DNA from 3 places in the Lysinibacillus sp. GJ-1 genome. Region 1 is predicted to be linked to each of the others. Evidence: riboswitches for the same ligand, from Rfam matches in the RefSeq annotation. Region 1 holds a riboswitch; each other region holds the start of a gene.

Region 1 (6,804 bases):
TGAAAGGGGAGTTTATCTACGTTGAAAATATATAATATTTACAAGTTTACTTAGAAATCAAAAAACGTTGCAGGGGGTATGAATATATGAATATTTTTGCATTAATTAAACGTACGTTTGATACAGAAGAAAAAATCGTTGTGTCAGGTGGTAAAATCCAAGAGGATGGCGCTGAATTCATTATTAATCCTTATGATGAATATGCAATTGAGGAAGCAATCCAAGTTCGTGACGCAGCTGGTGGTAAAGTAACAGTTGTGACAATTGGTGGCGAAGATGCGGAGAAACAATTACGTACAGCGTTAGCAATGGGTGCTGACGAAGCGGTTCTTATTAATACAGAAGATGATCTAGATGAATTAGATCAAAATGCAGCTGCTTACATTTTAGCTGAGTACTTAAAAGATAAAGAGGCGGACTTAATTTTAACAGGCAATGTGGCAATTGACGGCGGTTCTGGTCAAGTAGGTCCACGCGTTGCTGATTTATTGGGCATTAACTATGTAACAACAATTACAAATCTTGAAATCGATGGCACATCTGCAAAAATCGTGCGCGATATCGAAGGGGATTCAGAAGTAATTGAAACATCTTTACCACTTTTAGTAACTGCTCAACAAGGTTTAAATGAGCCGCGTTACCCATCATTACCAGGCATCATGAAAGCGAAGAAGAAACCGCTTGCAGAGCTTGAATTAGATGATTTAGATATCGATGAAGATGATGTTGAAGTAAAAGTAGAAACGGTGGATATTTACTTGCCAGCTCAAAAAGCAGCAGGTCGTATTTTAGAAGGCGAACTTTCTGCTCAAGCAAAAGAGCTAGTCAACTTACTTCATTCAGAAGCGAAAGTAGTTTAAGTCATTTGTTAACGCAAATCGAATCTTAAAGGGTAACGGAGGGAATATACTATGTCAAAAAAAGTATTAGTATTAGGTGAAGTTCGTGAAGGAAGCTTACGTAATGTATCTTTCGAGGCAATTGCAGCAGCAAAACAAATCGCTGATGGCGGCGAAGTTGTAGGGGTACTTTTAGGAGATGCGGTTGCAGGGTTAGCAAGTGCATTATTCGAGTATGGGGCAGATCGTGTTGTGACAGTGGAGCATCCGCATTTAAAACAATATACATCAGATGGCTATGGACAAGCTTTATTAGCTGTTATCGAGCAAGAAAATCCAACAGGCATCGTATTTGGTCATACAGCTAATGGTAAAGATTTATCGCCTAAAATTGCGAGTAAATTACAAGCAGGACTTGTTTCTGACGTCACTTCTATTGAAGGTGCCGGTGACGATGCAGTATTCATCCGTCCAATTTATTCGGGTAAGGCTTTTGAAAAGGTAAAAGTAAAAGATGGCGTAGTGTTAGTTTCAATCCGTCCAAATAATATTGCACCTTTAGAAAAAGCACCAGGTAAAACAGGTGATGTATCATCTATTACAGTTGATATTACAAATTTACGTTCAATCATTAAAGAGGTCGTACGTAAATCTTCAGAAGGCGTAGATCTTTCAGAAGCTAAAGTGGTAGTAGCAGGTGGTCGTGGTGTTAAATCAGAGGAAGGCTTCGAACCGCTAAAAGAATTAGCAGATTTACTTGGTGGTGCAGTTGGTGCATCTCGTGGAGCATGCGATGCTGAGTATTGTGATTATTCATTACAAATCGGTCAAACAGGTAAGGTTGTGACACCAGACCTTTACATCGCAGCAGGTATTTCTGGGGCTATCCAACATTTAGCGGGTATGTCAAACTCAAAAGTCATTGTAGCGATTAATAAAGATCCTGAGGCAAATATCTTTAAAGTAGCAGACTACGGTATCGTAGGCGATTTATTCGAAGTGATTCCATTGCTAATTGAAGAATTTAAAGCGTTAAAAGTGAACGCATAAGCTAGGGGTCTTCCCTAGCTTTTTTAATGCTTGAGAGAAGAAAAAATGGGGAATAGTAAAATAGGGGAACAGGATGCCGATTGTACGTAAAGCCTAAATTAGACATTGCAGGCAGATTGTTCGCTCAACATAAATTAACCATGCTATACTACAAACATAGTAAGTTTAAGGAGGATTTCAAATGGCAATTGTACATGCAACAGATGCGACGTTCCAAGATGATATTAAAGAAGGCTTAGTATTAGTCGACTTTTGGGCTGCTTGGTGTGGACCATGTAAAATGATTGGACCAGTTCTTGAAGAAATGGATGCTGCGGGTAGTGCTGCTAAAATCGTCAAAGTTGACGTAGATAACAACCAAGGTACTGCTGCACAATACCAAATCATGTCTATTCCTTCACTGCTTTTATTCAAAAATGGTGAATTAGTAGACAAAACTGTTGGTTTCCAACCAAAAGAAGCATTAGAAGCTTTCATCGCAAAACATGCTTAATTTGTAAAAAAAGAGCTGAGCCATCTTTAGATGTGCTCGGCTTTTTTTCGTTATATAATAAAAGAGAAGCAACCGTTAAATGGTGATATTTGATATCCGTTTAGGCATCGCAAATGGCACTTTTATTTAGCATCAAAAAAAGGGGGGCAGGTAGGCGATGAATGATTTAATTAAACGAAAGCTTGATATTTTACCAGATCAGCCTGGCTGCTATTTGATGAAAGATCGACAAGGGACAATTATTTATGTAGGTAAGGCAAAGGTGCTAAAAAATCGAGTGCGCTCCTATTTTACAGGAACACACGAAGGCAAAACACAACGCCTTGTTGGCGAAATTGAAGATTTTGAGTATATTGTGACTTCATCTAATTTGGAGGCACTTATTTTAGAGTTGAACCTTATAAAGCTACACGATCCTAAATACAATATCATGCTTACGGATGATAAAACATATCCGTATTTAAAAATTACGAACGAGAAACATCCACGACTTATTACAACACGTAAAGTAAAAAAAGATAAGGCAAAATATTTTGGTCCTTATCCAAATGCGTATGCAGCAAGTGAGACGAAAAAGCTACTGGATAGACTATATCCGCTGCGAAAATGTGTGCAATTACCAACCAAGGTTTGCTTGTACTATCATATGGGACAGTGCTTAGCTCCATGTGTAAAGGATATTGATGCTCACATCTATCACGATATGATTGAAGATATGACGAAGTTCTTAAATGGCGGCGTTGAGGCAGTAAAAAAAGAACTTGAGGACAAGATGCTAGTCGCGGCAGAGCAACTAGAATTCGAGCGAGCAAAGGAGTTCCGCGATCAAATTGCACATATTGAGACGGTTATGCAAAAACAAAAAATCGTGTCTAGTGATACGACCAACCGCGATGTCTTTGGTTATGCGGTTGAAAAAGGTTGGATGTGTGTGCAAGTGTTTTTCGTTCGTCAAGGCAAGTTAATTGAACGGGATGTCTCCATTTTCCCAATTTATCAGGACGTGGAGGAAGAATTTTTAACGTTTGTCGGACGCTTTTATGAAAAGCTAGAGCATATTAAACCGAAAGAAATTTTCATTCCACAGGCTATTGATGCGGCAATTTTAACCGAATTATTAGAGGTTAAAGTACTGACACCGAAGCGAGGGCAAAAGAAAGAGCTAGTTGATTTGGCTATGAAAAATGCGGAAATTGCTGTGGCTGCTAAATTCCAATTGATTGAGCGACAAGAAGAACGTACAATTGGCGCATGCGAGGCACTAGGCGAAGCAATGGGCATTTCAGCACCATTGCGCATTGAAGCATTCGATAATAGCCATATGCATGGTACGGATGCGGTATCAGCAATGGTTGTTTTTATTGATGGTAAACCGGCAAAGAAAGAATATCGTAAATACAAAACACGAACAGCCGCAAAACATGACGATTACGGGGCAATGCAGGAAGTGATACGCCGCCGTTACACGAGGGTATTAAAAGAAGGCTTGCCATTGCCCGATTTAGTGCTAATAGATGGCGGTAAAGGACAGATGGAAGTGGCACGAGAAGTGTTGGAAGATGAACTTGGTCTTGTTATTCCAATCGCTGGTTTAGCAAAAGATGATAAGCATAATACATCTCAGCTCTTGTTCGGTGATCCGCCTGATGTTATCGCATTAAAACGAACGAGTGATGGCTTTTATTTACTTCAACGTATTCAGGATGAAGTGCACCGTTTTGCTATTACATTCCTACGGCAACAACATGAAAAAAATGCGATTCAATCTGTACTCGATGGCATTGAAGGTGTTGGACCGAAACGAAAGCAACAGCTATTGAAGCATTTTGGCTCAGTTAAAAAGATTCGTGAGGCGAGTGAGCTTGCCCTTCAAGAAGCAGGAATGCCTGCAAACTTAGCGAACATTATTTACACTTATTTTCAGCAGCAGACGTTGTCAAAGGATTAGACATATGCTAATGTTGGAATAGAACATAGCAATGGTAATACCATTATGTTCTAACAATCCTTGTATGAACGATTGTGCAATAAAGCATAATAACGAAGTATTTTCATAAAAGGTAAAATTACATTTCACTATTTTAAGTGATGATAGAGGTGCAAGGTTCAATAGTAGTACATCGAAGGATGGACAAATCCAGTGATGATGTGTGAAAGGGGAGCTTGCCGAAGTGAAGTATCGTTGTTCCGATACTTTGCTGGTTTTGCATTTAACAGATGTAGGACTGTCGAATCTTGACGTTTCGGAGAGCTATCACACATGCGCAAGCTATTTTATTGTACATGTTGCAGGCAGCTTTCACGTTATGTGATGGCTGCCTTTTTGCTGTTCTAGAAACGAATCTAAAAAAGGAGAATGATGAAAATGGCAAGTATTGTATTGAAATTTGGTGGACCTGCAATCGCCTCAACAGAGCGGATTCAGGAGGTCGCTAAAATTGCAATGGCAAAAAAAGAGCGTGGCTATGATGTAGTAGTAGTGACAGCAGCGATGGGCCGTACAGCTAAAGACTTAACGAAAATGGTACGTGCATTATCAGATGATGCCTCTAAGCGTGAGATGGATGTACTGTTATCGACGAGCTCGCAACTATCAAGTGCACTATTTGCGATTGCTTTGCAAGAGGCCTGTTATGATGCAGTGTCATTAACTGGCTGGCAAGCTGGTGTGCAGACAGATGCAAAACATTTTAATGCACGTATTGATCAAATCGATGTTCGTCGCATGCAAGAGCATATGACACAAGGACAAATTGTTGTTATTGCTGGGGAACAAGGGATGAATACTGCCAACAATATTACAACACTTGGAAAGGGTGGAGCAGAAACGACAGCAGTAGCCATTGCAGCAGCATTAGATGCAGAGCGTGTTGAGATTTATACAAATGTCGATGGTGTCTATACAGCTGATCCAAGTCATATTGAAAAAGCGAGAAAGTTACAGGCGATTTCCTATGATGAAATGTTGGAACTTTCGCATTTAGGATCACATATTCTACATCCACGTGCAGTGGAGTTAGCAAAAAAATTTCAAATCCCGGTGATTATTCGTTCAAGTGTAGTGGATACAGTAGGTACTTTATTAAAGGAGGAAGTTGAAATGGAGAAAAATTTAATTGTACGTGGTGTTGCTTTCGAAGCAGATATTATTCGTTTAACAATTGGCTATGATACATATTCAACTGCATCGTTAGCAGATATGTTTGCGATACTGGCAGAAAACCGCATTAATGTTGATATTATTGTTCAAGCTATTATTGAAGGTGTGAAACCATCTGTATCCTTTACCATTTTAAAAGAGGAATTTGCTGAAGCTTTACGAGTGTTAGAAAATAGTAAATTGTCACTTGGTTTTAGCTTTGCCGATTTTGAAATCGGCTTAGCGAAAGTGTCGATTATTGGATCTGGAATGGCATCGAATCCTGGAGTAGCTGCCAGAATGTTTGATCGCTTACGTCGAGAGGATATTCCAGTAAAAATGGTGAGTACGTCGGAAATTAAAGTCTCTGTTGTTGTGCCGCAAGACGAAATGATTCGAGCTGCTAATGCATTACATGAGGAGTTTAATTTAGAAGAAGAAATTCACAAACAGTAACTACTATATAAAATGATAAAAGGCATCAAGAGTAACATCTTGTTGCCTTTTGTCCCCACGTATAAGGTTTGTTCTAACAAAAGAATCCTTTAAACGTTTATTCATTTGTTATTGTATTCATAATACGTTCTTTAACATCCCATTTGACTGTAAACGTGACAAGCTGTTGTTTTTCACGCTTCTCATCATAACATTCAGTCAAGTAACCTTTTACTTGCTGAATTTGTTCAGCAATAAAGCCTGCTTCAAGTCTAAAGCTACGATTTTGAATTTGTAAAAGGGTTGGTTCATTCATTAAATGGAAAATGCGCCCATCTTTAGACTCCTTTGTCAATACTAGAGTACCCCAGCACGCATCTGCGAAAAATGCGATAAGTTCATCTTGACTTTTACAAGGAAACTTCCGCGCAAGCTCCTTGCCAGCCCAATATAGTACGTCATCCTCATGTTTACCAAGTATTGAAGATAGGACATGATCACGAATTAACTCATATCCAAATGATGAGATAGTATTAGATGGATTATTTAACATAGAAATCCTTCTTTCTTAGAATTTTCTTATAATTTAGCACCAATAAAGTAATGATAGATTTTTCGAGAAGAAACGACACGTTATGTACTAGATTACTTCTTTAATAAGGTCTAGCAAAAACTCTATGTTACCTTGACGCTCGTAGCTCTTGAGAGTACAATAAACATGTCATAATATTGTACCATGATGAAATACACAGTCAATGGAGTATCATTTACAAAATGATGACTTCTTTTGTTGTGCTATTTTAAGTACTAAGGGGGGTAACAGTCTTGTCGAAAGATCGAGAGTTTTT
Region 2 (6,804 bases), 1.5 Mb from region 1:
TACGTTTCGGATTATTTTTGCTGATTTCCATGGTTTTATCCGCGATTTAACTCACTTCAGCAGTGATTTCCCTTTGTTTTTTGGCAATGCTAAAAAAATTGAGCAAACTTCTTCACATTTTTCAGTTCTAGCTATAGAATAGTAGTATCATTATTTTCCTATAGGAAACTTTATTTCACTTACGATACTTTTTGAAACGAGGGAACAACATGGCCTATATACCGATTAATAAGTCGGCAGCCGAAGCTGTTTTAGATGGCGACATAAAAGGCTGGCAACGGATTTTACCCTTTCTAGGTCCGGCATTTATTGCAGCGGTTGCCTATATAGATCCCGGCAACTTTGCCACAAATATTACGGCTGGCTCACAGTACGGTTATTTACTTCTTTGGGTTATTGCCTTTTCCAACTTAATGGCTGTACTAATTCAATCTTTATCAGCAAAACTTGGCATTGCAACAGGAAAAAATTTGCCGGAAATAGCAAGAGAGAACTTTTCTAAAAAAACTTCAATATTTTTATGGATACAGGCTGAACTTGTAATTATCGCAACTGATCTTGCAGAGTTTATCGGTGCTGCCCTCGGTCTATATTTATTATTTAACATCCCAATGCTACCAGCGGCACTAATTACGGCAGTCGGCTCATTCGCCATTTTAGAGCTACAACGCAGAGGTTTTAGAGCTTTCGAAGCTGGTATTTCTGGTATGGTGCTAATTGTAGTGCTCGCATTTGCGTTCCAGACATTTTTAGCCCAACCAAATTGGGGTGAAGTGACACTCGGAATGCTGACACCACATTTCGATGGAGTCGATTCCCTATTACTTGCAACAGGTATTTTAGGAGCTACTGTTATGCCGCATGCAATCTATTTACATTCTTCCTTAACACAAAATCGCGTTATTGGTCGTAATGACAATGAAAAACGACGTATTTTCCGTTTCGAGTTTATTGATATTGTAATTGCAATGATTATTGCTGGGGCGATTAATATGAGCATGCTGATTATTGCAGCAGCGGTGTTTCATACGCAAGGATTAGTAGTTGAGGATTTAGACATTGCCTATAATGGATTACGAGATGCACTTTACCTATGGCAGCCGTTTCTTTCGTTGGTCTTCTTATTGCAGGGCTTGCAAGTTCTTCTGTTGGTACACTAGCAGGAGATGTTGTCATGCAAGGCTTTATCCAACGTAGAATTCCTCTCTATTTGCGCAGAGCCATTACAATGATTCCACCATTGGTCATTATTGCATCTGGCGTCAATGCAACCTATGCGCTTGTATTAAGCCAAGTAATCCTGTCATTCGGTATTGCCTTTGCGCTTATCCCGCTTGTGATGTTCACAAGTAAAAAGGACATTATGGGTAGCCTCGTCAATCACCGTATCACAACAACTCTTGGCTGGTGTGTCGTTGTCATCGTCGTAGCGTTAAATATCTACCTATTATGGGAAACGCTATTTGCTTAATATAATAAAGATGAAATAATAGAAAAAGTGTTAAAGTGACTGCGTCACTTTAACACTTTTTGCTATGACAATTAGCTGTTACTGCGAGGTTCATTGTCAAATAGATGTGTACAACAAAAATAAAAACTGCCCTAACATTTAGGACAGTTCTCATTATTATTTTTCCACTTTTAAATCGCATTTTTGTAGTGGAATCATTTTTGTTTTATGTTTTATTTTATAGCCTAGCCACAGTATAACAAAGAGTGGGATACCAATATATGAAACAAGCACGCCATACCAGTCAATTGAATCACCCGTGAATGCTGTATAGTTTTGGCCAATGACAACAATCATACATACGGTGAAAGCAAAGAGCGGACCAAATGGATATAGCTTTGCCTTGTATGGTAGTAATTTCGGATCCAGCCCTTGTGCTTCAAACGCTCGACGGAAGCGATAATGGCTAAAGGCAATACCAAGCCATGCAATGAAGCCTGACATCCCAGAAGCGTTTAGAAGCCACATATAGACAACGCCATCACCAAAAAATGATGCTAAAAATGCTAGACAGCCTACTGCCAATGTAAGCAGTAATGCATAAATTGGAATGCCACGACGGCTTAATTTTGTGAAAATTTTAGGTGCATGTCCATCTACCGCTAATTGCCATAACATGCGGGATGATGCATATAAACCAGAGTTACCTGCAGACAACATTGCAGTTAAAATAATTGCATTCATTAATGAGGCAGCAAAAGCAATGCCTAAGCGATCGAATACTAATGTAAATGGAGATACCGCAATATCTTCAGATAATAAACGCGAATCCGTAAATGGAATCAACATCCCAATCGCCGCAATAGCTAAAATATAAAATAAAATAATACGCCAGAAGACAGATTTTACAGCCTTTGGAATATTCTTTCCAGGGTCATCCGTTTCTCCAGCAGTGATACCTAATAATTCTGTTCCTTGGAACGAGAAACCAGCTGCTAAAAATATACCGAATGTTGCAAGGAAGCCACCATGGAATGGACCATCACTTATAAAGAAATTCGTGAAACCAACCGGTGCTTGCCCTCCTAAAATACCAAAAATCATCAATAGGCTGACGATAATAAAAACAACAACAGTCGCCACTTTTATCATGGCAAACCAATATTCACTTTCACCATAGCTTCTAACAGATAGTAAATTGAATGTTAGTACAATCACAATAAATACTACTGTCCATAGTGCAGAGGAACTGTCAGGAAACCAATACTTCATAATAAGCGAAACAGCTGCAATTTCTGCTGCAATTGTGATCGCCCAGTTATACCAGTAGTTCCAACCAAGGGCAAAGCCAAGTGCAGGATCTACGAATTTTGTTGCATACGTACTAAATGAACCCGATGACGGCATATAGGCTGCCATTTCGCCCAGGCTAGTCATTAAAAAGTACACCATTATACCGATTAATGCGTAAGCAAGTAGTGCACCACCTGGTCCAGCCTGTGCAATAGCGCCACCGCTTGCTAAAAATAGCCCAGTCCCAATTGTACCGCCTAATGAAATCATCGTAATATGACGGCTTTTTAATTCTTTTTCAGCTTCGGTGCTTTATGGTAAGCTGATTAACTTTTATCTCACTCACGTTAAAGCTTCCTTCCTTTTATAAGAGGCAAAAAAATGCCATCACATGAACGTTGTGATGGCTAAGTAAATCCTCTGTTTCTTCAAAATGATAGCGCAACACGTTGTCCAACGTGACAGTTCTGTTCCTTTCGGAGACAGCCCCAGCATGAGGTTTTCAAGTCCCCTCACACTTCGGCGATATTTCCTTTCAGCTAACATCTTTAATGCTTGTCATTTCCATTAGCGTACTCATAAATACCGCGACCTCTACCTCAATACAAACATGAGGCATATAATTATTAAATTTATGATGTCTCTTAGTTTAACATACGACCTTAGACATTTCAATAAAACCATTAATGTTCCGTATTTTATGAATTTTCTACTATTTTTAATAGTGTGATAAAGTGTTATAGTGGTTCGAATTATAATTGTTCTATCAGGGAGGTACAAGTTTTGACAACGAACGAACAATCTACTTATCCTAGCAAAAAGATTAACTGGAAGGGAACAACCCTACTGTTGGTCATCGGTGTAATTTTTCTAGCATCTACATTACGTATGCCCTTAACAGTTGTAGGTCCAATTATATCCTTTATACGTGAAGATCTCGGTATATCCAATGTACTTGCAGGCTTCCTTACAACGATACCATTACTTGCATTCGCAATAGTATCCCCTTTTGCACCAGTAGTTGCAAGAAAACTCGGACTTGAATTAACACTATTTTTATCAACAATTTTATTAGCAGTAGGAATTGTCCTGCGTTCACTTGGGACAACGGGATTACTCGTATTTGGTACAATGATTATTGGTGTCGCCATTTCATTCGGTAACGTCCTTATTCCAGGTCTACTAAAATTAAAATTTCCATATCATGTTGGTTTACTAATGGCGTTTTATACAATGTCTATGAATTTAACGGCGGGAATCGGTGCTGGTATTAGCTATCCTATAGCGAATGCAGTACTGGGCTGGCAAGGTGCACTTGCTATTGCCCTAGCGCTAGTCATATTAACAATTGTGATTTGGTTACCCCAATTAAAGTTTAATAAACCTGAGCCAACTGTAGTCTCTACAAAAGCGCGTATACCATTGTGGAAATCACCAGTTACTTGGGCAGTTACTGGGGCAATGGGGCTACAATCGTTATTATTTTATACTACCGCAGCTTGGATTCCTGAAATTTATATTGCACAAGGCGTAGCCGCTGATCGTGCGGGTTGGATGTTTTCCATCATGCAAATTTCACAAGTGCCTATGGCATTAGTTGTGCCTATCATTGCTAGCAAAATGACATCTCAGCGACCACTCGTTTTAATGTTTACAGCATTTTATGTCATCGGTTTTACAGGCGTTGTGATGGAATGGACTAGTCTTGCTGTGTTATGGATGATATTGCTTGGTTTAGCAGGTGGGGCTTCATTTGCACTTGCCATGATGTTCTTTACATTACGTACACGTACAGCTTTTGAGGCGGCAGATTTATCTGGCTTTGCACAATCATTAGGTTATTTATTAGCCGCAGTTGGTCCAATTTTATTTGGCTATTTACATGATTTATTTGGCGGCTGGGATATCGCTGGGTGGCTATTTGTTGCCGTTACAGCTCTACTCTTCTTCTGTTCATTTAGAGCTTCTAAAAATGAATATATCAATTAATACGAGGCAGTTCATTTTCTACAATGAGCTGCCTCTTCATCATTAGTATGGGGGTTTTTGGTAAAAATAATTAGGTGTATGATAGACATTTACATACGGCTTATGGAAAATATGTGTCGTTGCAGGCGACAATGGTGGAATCAACCAAGTCCAGTTGCCTGTTAAATCGCGCCCTGCCTTGTGCTCTGCTTCTTCAAATAGCTTAAATTGCTGTGCTGCGGTATGATGATCAACAATACTTACGCCATCTTCTTTAAAGGAATGAAGAACAGCAATATTTAATTCTACTAGCGCACGATCACGCCAAAGAGATGCTTGCTTTGTTGTATCAAGATTAAAAATTTCTGCTATCTTCGGTAACATATCATAACGATCATGATCAGCTAAATTCCGTGCTCCAATTTCTGTCCCCATATACCAGCCATTAAAGGGGGCTGCCTGAAAGTCAATACCCGCCATTTGAAAGCGCATGCTCGATATAATTGGCACCGCATACCACTTCATTCCTAGTTCTTCTACCTTAGGATGTTCAGGGTGACGAATCACAACCTCTAATACATCACCACTTGGGATTGGAAACCATTGCGGTTTTCGGCTATCTACTTGAATCACGAGTGGTAGCACATCAAATGCTGTTCTTGCTCCCTGCCAGCCAAGTGACTCGCACACTTTTGTAAATGGCACCGAATGGGAATCACCAATAATCCCTGCTTCTGTTTCATAACCTGCATAACGTATAAGCTGGTGATTCCATATTTTTACTCTATCAGAGGCAAATACCGTTATAGTCGGACGAATCTTACCGCCATTTGTTGCATATCGAATATGGTGAAGTAATTTCTCAAAAATAGCATGCTCATCTAAAACCTCACGAGCATCCTCAACATGAAGTGATTGCCAAAATAATCTCCCAATACATTTATTACTATTACGCCATGCTACTCTTGCGCCAAAAGTAAGCTCTTCCGTTGTAGGAATATATGCTCCCTCTGTGACAACTTGCTGTAATCTATTTGTAAGCCATTGTTCTGACTCATTTTGTTCCAATTGATAAAGTGCTAAAAAACGTTGTACCTCTTGTAAATTCATATCGTTTTCCTCCATCTATCCCCATATTAGATGAACAGCATACAATTCACCACGAAAAAATCCGTAAGAAAACATACATCTTTTATATATGAAATACTTTGTTCAAATTTAAAACGGCAAATTAAAAGTTAGATGATTTACACAATACTTAATGCCTTAATGACAATAATTAAATGCTTAAAAAACAAAAAAAAGCATGTAGCAAAATTTGCTACATGCTTGATGACCTACGGGATTCGAACCCGTGTTACCGCCGTGAAAGGGCGGTGTCTTAACCGCTTGACCAAGGTAGTGGCTCCGAAGGCAGGACTCGAACCTGCGACAACCTGATTAACAGTCAGGTGCTACTACCAACTGAGCTACTTCGGAATAATTTTAAAATGGTATAAATGGACTCGAACCATCGACCTCACGCTTATCAGGCGTGCGCTCTAACCAGCTGAGCTATAGACCTCTTGGAGCGGGTGATGAGAATCGAACTCACGACATCAGCTTGGAAGGCTGAGGTTTTACCATTAAACTACACCCGCAAAAATGATGGGTCAGGACGGAATCGAACCGCCGACACTTAGAGCTTCAATCTAATGCTCTACCAACTGAGCTACTGACCCGGAAAATGGAGGAGGTAGAGGGATTCGAACCCCGCGCGGTGTTACCCGCCTGTCGGTTTTCAAGACCGATCCCTTCAGCCAGACTTGGGTATACCTCCGGAATAAAACAATTATGGTGGAGCCTAGCGGGATCGAACCGCTGACCTCCTGCGTGCAAGGCAGGCGCTCTCCCAGCTGAGCTAAGGCCCTATTTGTTAAAAAGATGGTCGGAATGACAGGATTCGAACCTACGACCCCTTGGTCCCAAACCAAGTGCTCTACCAAGCTGAGCTACATTCCGTTCATTTATTGGCGCGCCCGGCAGGAGTCGAACCCACAACCTTCTGATCCGTAGTCAGACGCTCTATCCAATTGAGCTACGGGCGCTAAATA
Region 3 (6,804 bases), 1.0 Mb from region 1:
ATAACTTTTAAGACTTCCCCGACCATTTCTGGGTCTAGCGCAGATGTTGGTTCATCAAATAGCATTACATCTGGATTCATCGATAATGCCCGCGCAATCGCTACACGTTGCTTTTGACCACCAGAAAGTTGACGTGGCTTAGCATTGACGTATTGATCCATACCGACGATTTTCAGATATTTCAAGGCTGTTTTCTCTGCTTCATCTTTTGAACGTTTGAGCACCTTTACTTGCCCTACTGTACAATTTTTTAACACATTATGATTGTTAAATAAATTAAACTGTTGGAAAACCATTCCTAAATGGGTACGATAAGCTTTAATATTATGCTTTTCGTTTAAAATATTTTCCCCTTTATAAATAATTTCGCCACCATTTGGCGTTTCAAGTAAATTAATGCAACGTAAGAGTGTTGATTTACCGGAACCTGATGAACCGATTAAGCATACAACCTCTCCTTTTTCTACTTTAAAATTCACATCTTTCAACACTTGGTTACGTCCAAATGATTTACTTAAATGCTCTATTTGAATGATTGCCATTTGTTCGTCCCCCTTAGTCAATTTCCTTTAATTCTTTTTGATAAGCATCCGGTCCATCAAGGCGTTTTTCAACGTATAATAATATTCTTGATGCCGTAAATGTCATGATAAAGTACAGCACACATGCAACAAAGAATGATTCGAAATAGCGGAAGTTATTACCTGATATTGATTTCGTTTGGAAAAATAGTTCCGTTACGCCAATCACACTTAAAACAGCCGTATCTTTAATATTCATAATTAATTGGTTGCCTGTCGCCGGTAAAATATTACGCGCAACTTGTGGTAATACGACATACATCATTATTTGTACATGTCCCATCCCAATAGCAGAAGCAGCTTCGTACTGTCCTTTATCAATGGAAACAATCCCTCCACGAACAATTTCTGCCATATAAGCACCTGTATTAAGCGAAACGACTAAAATACCTGCCGTAATAAAGTGCATATCAATCCCAAAAGCAATATCTAGTCCGTAAAATACTACCATTGCTTGTACAATCATTGGTGTACCACGGAAAAATTCTACATAGCATGTCAGTATAAAATTAACACATTTTAATACATAATATTTTATACCCTTTTTACGTACTGGAATGGTATGCATAATCCCAATAAAAAATCCGATAAATGCACCAATGACTGTACTGATAATTGAAATAAGTAATGTATAATACGCACCTCGTAAAAACATTTGCCAGTTGTTTTCTATTATAGAAATGATCCAATCTAAACTCATGATGTTCCTCCTAACAACGCGTTGTTGCTTGATATCAAATATGCCTTAGCGAAATCATCTCTTCATTTGAATGATGTTGCTTTATTCAAATTATGTGATACACACCATAGACATGAGCATTTATCAGAAGGTGCTACCCTTCTATATAAACGAAAATGATTGAGGCTGCACCGCTTAATAAAAATCCTTTTTATTTCCAAGGATTCATACTTTTATATCAAAAAATAGCATACTAGAAATACTTCCAGTATACTATTTTCCATTTTGGCGCAACCTCAACGAAATTACTGTGCTGCAGGTTGTTGAAGAATTGCTTCTTCCATAATTTTTTGGCGATCATCTTCTGAAATACCTTTTAGGATTTCATTGATTTTATCTAGACTTGCATCACCTTTACGTAAACCAACTGCAATTGAAGTATTTGAAATATCTGTATCAAAGCCTTCTTCGAATGATACAAATGTAAATTTGTCATTCGCTGCTGCAGCAGAAATACCTTCTGGACGCTCTGCTACATAACCATCAATTTTGCCTGCTTCTAAAGCGACACGCATTGCAGAGAAATTCTCCATTGCTGTTTGTTTTTCTACGCCTTTAATTTGATCAATTACATTGTAGTTAGACGTATTTAACTGTGAAGTAACTTTTGCACCTGAGAAATCTTGAATAGATTTTGCATCTTCGTATTTACTACCTTTTTTAATTACCATGACGAAATCAGAAGTATAGTAGTTTTCTGTAAAATCAATTGTTTGTTTACGTTCTTTAGTTGGAGACATCCCCGCTACAATCGCATCAATTTTTTTGGATTGTAGTGCTGGAACTAAACCATCCCATTCCATTTTGACAATAACTAATTCTTTTCCTAAACCTTCAGCAATCTTTTTCGCCATTTGTACATCATAGCCGCCTGCATATTCTGCATTATCAGCAATTTTTACTGCACCATTTGAATCATCTTGCTGTGTCCAGTTAAATGGAGGATAACCTGCTTCCATACCTATGCGGAATTCTCCACCTGTTTCTTCTTTCGCCGCATCACCTGATGCTTTGTCTTCCGATTTGTCTCCAGCACCACAAGCTGCTAACAAAATCGCTGTCATTGCCGTTAACATAAATAGCAACCATTTTCTTTTCATCTAAAACTCCCCTTTTCTGTAAAAAAAATAAAGCAACTGTACAAAAAAAGACCTAAGTTTTGAACTTAGGTCTTACCTTTTATTGACAGTTGCCCAAATCCTCACTATAATTTCCATCATTCTGAGATAGCACAACCTAGTAAACTGGAATTAGATTTACTAGGACAGTCCTGCACTTATTCACTGCAGACCCAGCATAAAAGTACGAGCTCCTTTTATACTTCGGCGATATTTCCTTCTCCATTACGTCTTCGCTTGCTTTAACTCAGCAATGGACTAATAAATACCGCGCCTCTACCTCACATAGATAACAGTGAGGTTTGTTTATTTAATTGATATTTAGATATTACTATAAAGCTAGTCTATTCGTCAAGATAGTTTTATCATTTTTCTGACTAATTACAAAATTAGGTTATTATCCTTCTTAAATCCATAAATTACATCTAAGAAAGTAGAAGTGTTGTAATTATTATTTAATATTTTTCCATAAAATATTATCATGTTCAATACTACCGACAATACAAAAGATTCAGTATTTCTCTACATTTAAAAGCCTTTAGACCAATTGTATAAGGCGAAATTTCGTCTATTCCTTGAGAACCGAAGCTTCCCTATACAGGGACAACAAAAAGCCCTGCAAACCGTTAAATTTGCAGGGCTTGAACACATATTTTTCTGTATTAAGAATTTAATAATAAATCTTCTGGATTTTCAAGTAATTCTTTAACTGTTTTAAGGAAGCCTACAGAATCTTTACCATCGATAATGCGGTGGTCATAAGATAGTGCTAAGTACATCATAGGACGAATTTCTACTTCACCGTTCACTTCTACTGGACGTTTTTTAATTGAGTGCATACCTAAAATAGCAGCTTGAGTACCGTTCATAATAGGTGTTGACATTAATGAACCGAATACACCACCATTTGTAATCGTGAATGAACCGCCTTGAAGATCAGCGATACCTAATTTTTTATCGCGAGCTTTTTTAGCTAAATCTGCAATTGAATCTTCAATTTCAGCAAAGTTTTTACGGTCAGCATCGCGAACAACTGGTACTACTAAACCTTCTTCAGTTGATACAGCTACACCAATATCAAAGAAGTTATTTAAGTGAATTTCATCGCCAACGATTTGAGCATTCACATATGGGTATTTTTTAAGTGCAGCTACTACTGCTTTTGTGAAGAATGACATGAAACCAAGCTTAGAGCCAGTTGACTCAAAGAATTGTTCTTTTTTACGTGAACGTAATGCCATTACGTTTGTCATATCTACTTCATTGAATGTTGTAAGCATAGCAGTTGATTGCTTCACTTCTAATAGACGTTTAGCAATTGTTTGACGACGACGGCTCATTTTTTCAATTGTAACACGAGATTCGTCAACAGCTACTACTGCTTTTGGTGCTGCTGGCGCTGCTTGTGGCGCTACTACTGGTGCTGTACCATGAGCTGCAACGTCTTGAACACGTACACGGCCTTGTGGATCTACTGGAGATACAGCTGCAAGGTCAATACCTTTTTCACGAGCAAGTTTACGTGCTGCAGGAGACGCAATGACACGCTCACCTGAAGTTTCTTCTACAACTGGTGCTGGTGTTGGAGCTGCTGCTTGTGGCGCTGCTGGTGTTGGAGCTGCTGCAACTGGTGCTGCTGCAACTGGTGCTGGTGCTGCACCTTCGCCAGCTTCTACAACTGCGATTACTTGACCTACAAGAACAGTATCGCCTTCTTCAGCTAAAATTTGTGTTAGTACGCCAGCTTCTTCAGAGATGATTTCAGCGTTTACTTTATCTGTTTCAAGTTCAACGATAAATTCACCTTTTTCCACGCGGTCGCCCACTTTTTTAACCCACTGTGCAATACTACCTTCTGTAATCGATTCTGCTAATTCAGGGACTTTAATTTCAGCCACTTTCATTTCCTCCTTTGATTAACGTGCATAATGCACATAAAAGGGCTACCGCCTTAGGCAAGTAGCCCAGCTTCCAGTAATGTTGATATGTTTATTTAACTTTAACCGTTTCAGCCACTGCTTCTTCAATGACAGCAGACTGAGCTGCTTTATGAGAATCTGCATCGCCTTCTGAAGTTGAGCTCATTGCAGGACGACCTACATAACGAAGCTTTTTACCTTCAGATAGCTCATATAATGTTTCTAATGCGTAATTCCAAGCACCTTGGTTTTTAGGTTCTTCTTGCACCCATGCAATTTCTTTTACATTTGGATACTTAGCAATAATATCAGCTACTTGCGCTGTTGGGAATGGGTAAAGTTGTTCTACACGCACAATGTGTAAGTGATCGAAGCCTTCTCCATCTTTTACGCGGTCTGCTAAATCGATCATTACTTTACCAGTACCTAATACAATACGCTCAACAGATTCCGTTTTTGTACCTAATCCTGGTTGCTCAATTACTTCTTGGAATGAACCATCTGCTAATTGCTCAGCACTTGCTGCTGCCAATGGATGACGAAGTAAAGATTTTGGTGATACAACAACTAATGGGCGTACACCCTCTGTTTCTAACATTGCTGCTTGACGGCGTAATAAGTGGTAGTAGTTACCTGCATTCGAGCAGTTCGCAACAAACCAGTTATTTTCTGCTGACATTTGTAAATAACGTTCCATACGACTTGAAGAGTGTTCAGGACCTTGACCTTCATAACCATGTGGTAAAAGGATGACAAAGCCTGATTTTTGACCCCATTTAGAACGTGCACCTGAAATGAAGTTATCAAACATCACCTGTGCCATGTTTGCAAAGTCACCAAATTGTGCTTCCCAAACAGATAAAACATTGCCTTTTTCTAGATTGTAACCGTATTCAAAGCCTACAACTCCAGCTTCAGTTAATGGAGAGTTGTGAACTGTAAATGAAGCATTTGCACCTGAGATATGGTGAAGTGGTGTAAATACATTGCCGTTATTTTTGTCATGTAATACTAAATGACGTTGTGAGAATGTACCACGTTGCGCATCTTGACCAGTAAAACGAACAGGTGTGCCATCTTGAATAATTGTTGCATATGCTAATGTTTCAGCATGACCCCAGTCAATTTTAGCAGAAGTAAATGCATCGCGACGTTTTTCTAAAATTTTACCTAATTTCTTTTGTGGCTCGAAGTTTTGTTCAAACACTAAAAGTTCTTCGTTTATTGTTTGTAAACGTTCAGCACCTACTGCTGTATCAATTTGTGGGAATTCAATTTTTAATTCTTCTGGCATCTCTATCTGTTTATGTTCATCTTTAGCTGCCATTTCTTTTACATGATCGTAAGCCACTTGCATTTCAGCATAGATTGCTGCATCAAGTGCTGCTACTTCATCAGCAGTAACTAGGCCTTCAGACACTAATTGCGCACCATACAATGTACGAATTGTATCATGTTTTGCAACAAGTTTATATGTTTCTGGATTTGTTACAGTTGGGTCATCTGTTTCATTGTGACCATGTCGACGGTAACCAATTAAGTCAACAATAATATCTTTACCGAATTTTTGGCGATAGTTAGCAGCAAAACGACCTACTTGTGCTACAGCTTCTGGGCTATCTGCATTAACATGTACAACTGGTACTTCGTAACCTTTTGCTGGGTCAGAAGAATAAACAGATGAACGTGAGTCTTGTAGTTCCGTAGTGAAACCAATCATATTGTTCGCAATGATATGAATTGTACCACCAGTTGAGAAACCTTCAGTTTTAGAATAGTTTAACACTTCTGTTACAATACCTTGACCTGGGAATGCAGCGTCACCATGCACAAGAATACCTAGTCCTTTTGCTGGGTTATGCACAGCTTGCCCTGGCTTAGATGTCTCATCTTGTGTTGCACGAGTAGAACCTAATACTACCGGATTTCCAACTTCTAAGTGTGAAGGGTTATACGCTAGTTTGACATTCATACCTGATTCACGTGTATAAGAAGCACCCATGTGGTATTTCACATCACCAGTCCAACCTTTTGTAATTTCAAGTCGACCGTGCTCTGGCATAAATAAATCGTTTGAAACATGTGCAAAGTCAGAGAACATCATGTCATATGGCTTATTTAAAATATGTGTTAGCACATTTAGACGACCACGGTGTGCCATACCAATACGAACATTTTCTACTTTGTTCGCTTCTACTGTTTTTAAAATTTCATCAAAAAGGACGATTTGAGTATCTAAACCTTCACCTGAGAAACGTTTTTGACCAACAAATGTTTTGTGAATAAATTTCTCAAAGTTCTCAACACGTGTTAAACGGTCTAATAACGCTTTTTTCTCATCTGAAGATAGTGCTTGTTTTAAAGAACCAGATTCAATTTGAGTTTGAATCCAATCACGTTCTTCAGTTACGACAACATGCCCATATTCAAAAGCTATTTTATCTGTA

The links. Region 1 has a riboswitch for lysine ahead of LO754_RS17095 (aspartate kinase). Riboswitches for the same ligand answer to the same signal wherever they lie in the genome.
Positions count from the first base shown of each region.
Region 2: it holds a riboswitch for lysine, as region 1 does, so the genes downstream of both, LO754_RS01110 (amino acid permease) here and LO754_RS17095 (aspartate kinase) in region 1, are expected to answer to the same signal.
Region 3: it holds a riboswitch for lysine, as region 1 does, so the genes downstream of both, LO754_RS11675 (transporter substrate-binding domain-containing protein) here and LO754_RS17095 (aspartate kinase) in region 1, are expected to answer to the same signal.

Region 1 is NZ_CP088912.1:3,449,217-3,456,020, reverse strand. Features, by position in the region: gene LO754_RS17115 (electron transfer flavoprotein subunit beta/FixA family protein) at 87-860, shown strand; gene LO754_RS17110 (electron transfer flavoprotein subunit alpha/FixB family protein) at 912-1,889, shown strand; gene trxA (thioredoxin) at 2,071-2,382, shown strand; gene uvrC (excinuclease ABC subunit UvrC) at 2,540-4,330, shown strand; lysine riboswitch at 4,467-4,644, shown strand; gene LO754_RS17095 (aspartate kinase) at 4,748-5,977, shown strand; gene LO754_RS17090 (YslB family protein) at 6,075-6,509, opposite strand; gene LO754_RS17085 (succinate dehydrogenase cytochrome b558 subunit) at 6,782-6,804, shown strand, end outside.
Region 2 is NZ_CP088912.1:228,090-234,893, reverse strand. Features, by position in the region: partial or broken gene LO754_RS01115 (Nramp family divalent metal transporter) at 210-1,427, shown strand; gene LO754_RS01110 (amino acid permease) at 1,628-3,013, opposite strand; lysine riboswitch at 3,173-3,348, opposite strand; gene LO754_RS01105 (CynX/NimT family MFS transporter) at 3,527-4,732, shown strand; gene LO754_RS01100 (nitric oxide synthase oxygenase) at 4,775-5,821, opposite strand; tRNA gene LO754_RS01095 (tRNA-Glu) at 6,045-6,109, opposite strand; tRNA gene LO754_RS01090 (tRNA-Asn) at 6,114-6,190, opposite strand; tRNA gene LO754_RS01085 (tRNA-Ile) at 6,202-6,275, opposite strand; tRNA gene LO754_RS01080 (tRNA-Gly) at 6,278-6,351, opposite strand; tRNA gene LO754_RS01075 (tRNA-Phe) at 6,360-6,432, opposite strand; tRNA gene LO754_RS01070 (tRNA-Ser) at 6,439-6,530, opposite strand; tRNA gene LO754_RS01065 (tRNA-Pro) at 6,636-6,712, opposite strand; tRNA gene LO754_RS01060 (tRNA-Arg) at 6,722-6,798, opposite strand.
Region 3 is NZ_CP088912.1:2,421,969-2,428,772, forward strand. Features, by position in the region: gene LO754_RS11665 (amino acid ABC transporter ATP-binding protein) at 1-542, opposite strand, end outside; gene LO754_RS11670 (amino acid ABC transporter permease) at 556-1,281, opposite strand; gene LO754_RS11675 (transporter substrate-binding domain-containing protein) at 1,566-2,420, opposite strand; lysine riboswitch at 2,540-2,725, opposite strand; gene odhB (2-oxoglutarate dehydrogenase complex dihydrolipoyllysine-residue succinyltransferase) at 3,101-4,336, opposite strand; gene LO754_RS11685 (2-oxoglutarate dehydrogenase E1 component) at 4,428-6,804, opposite strand, start outside.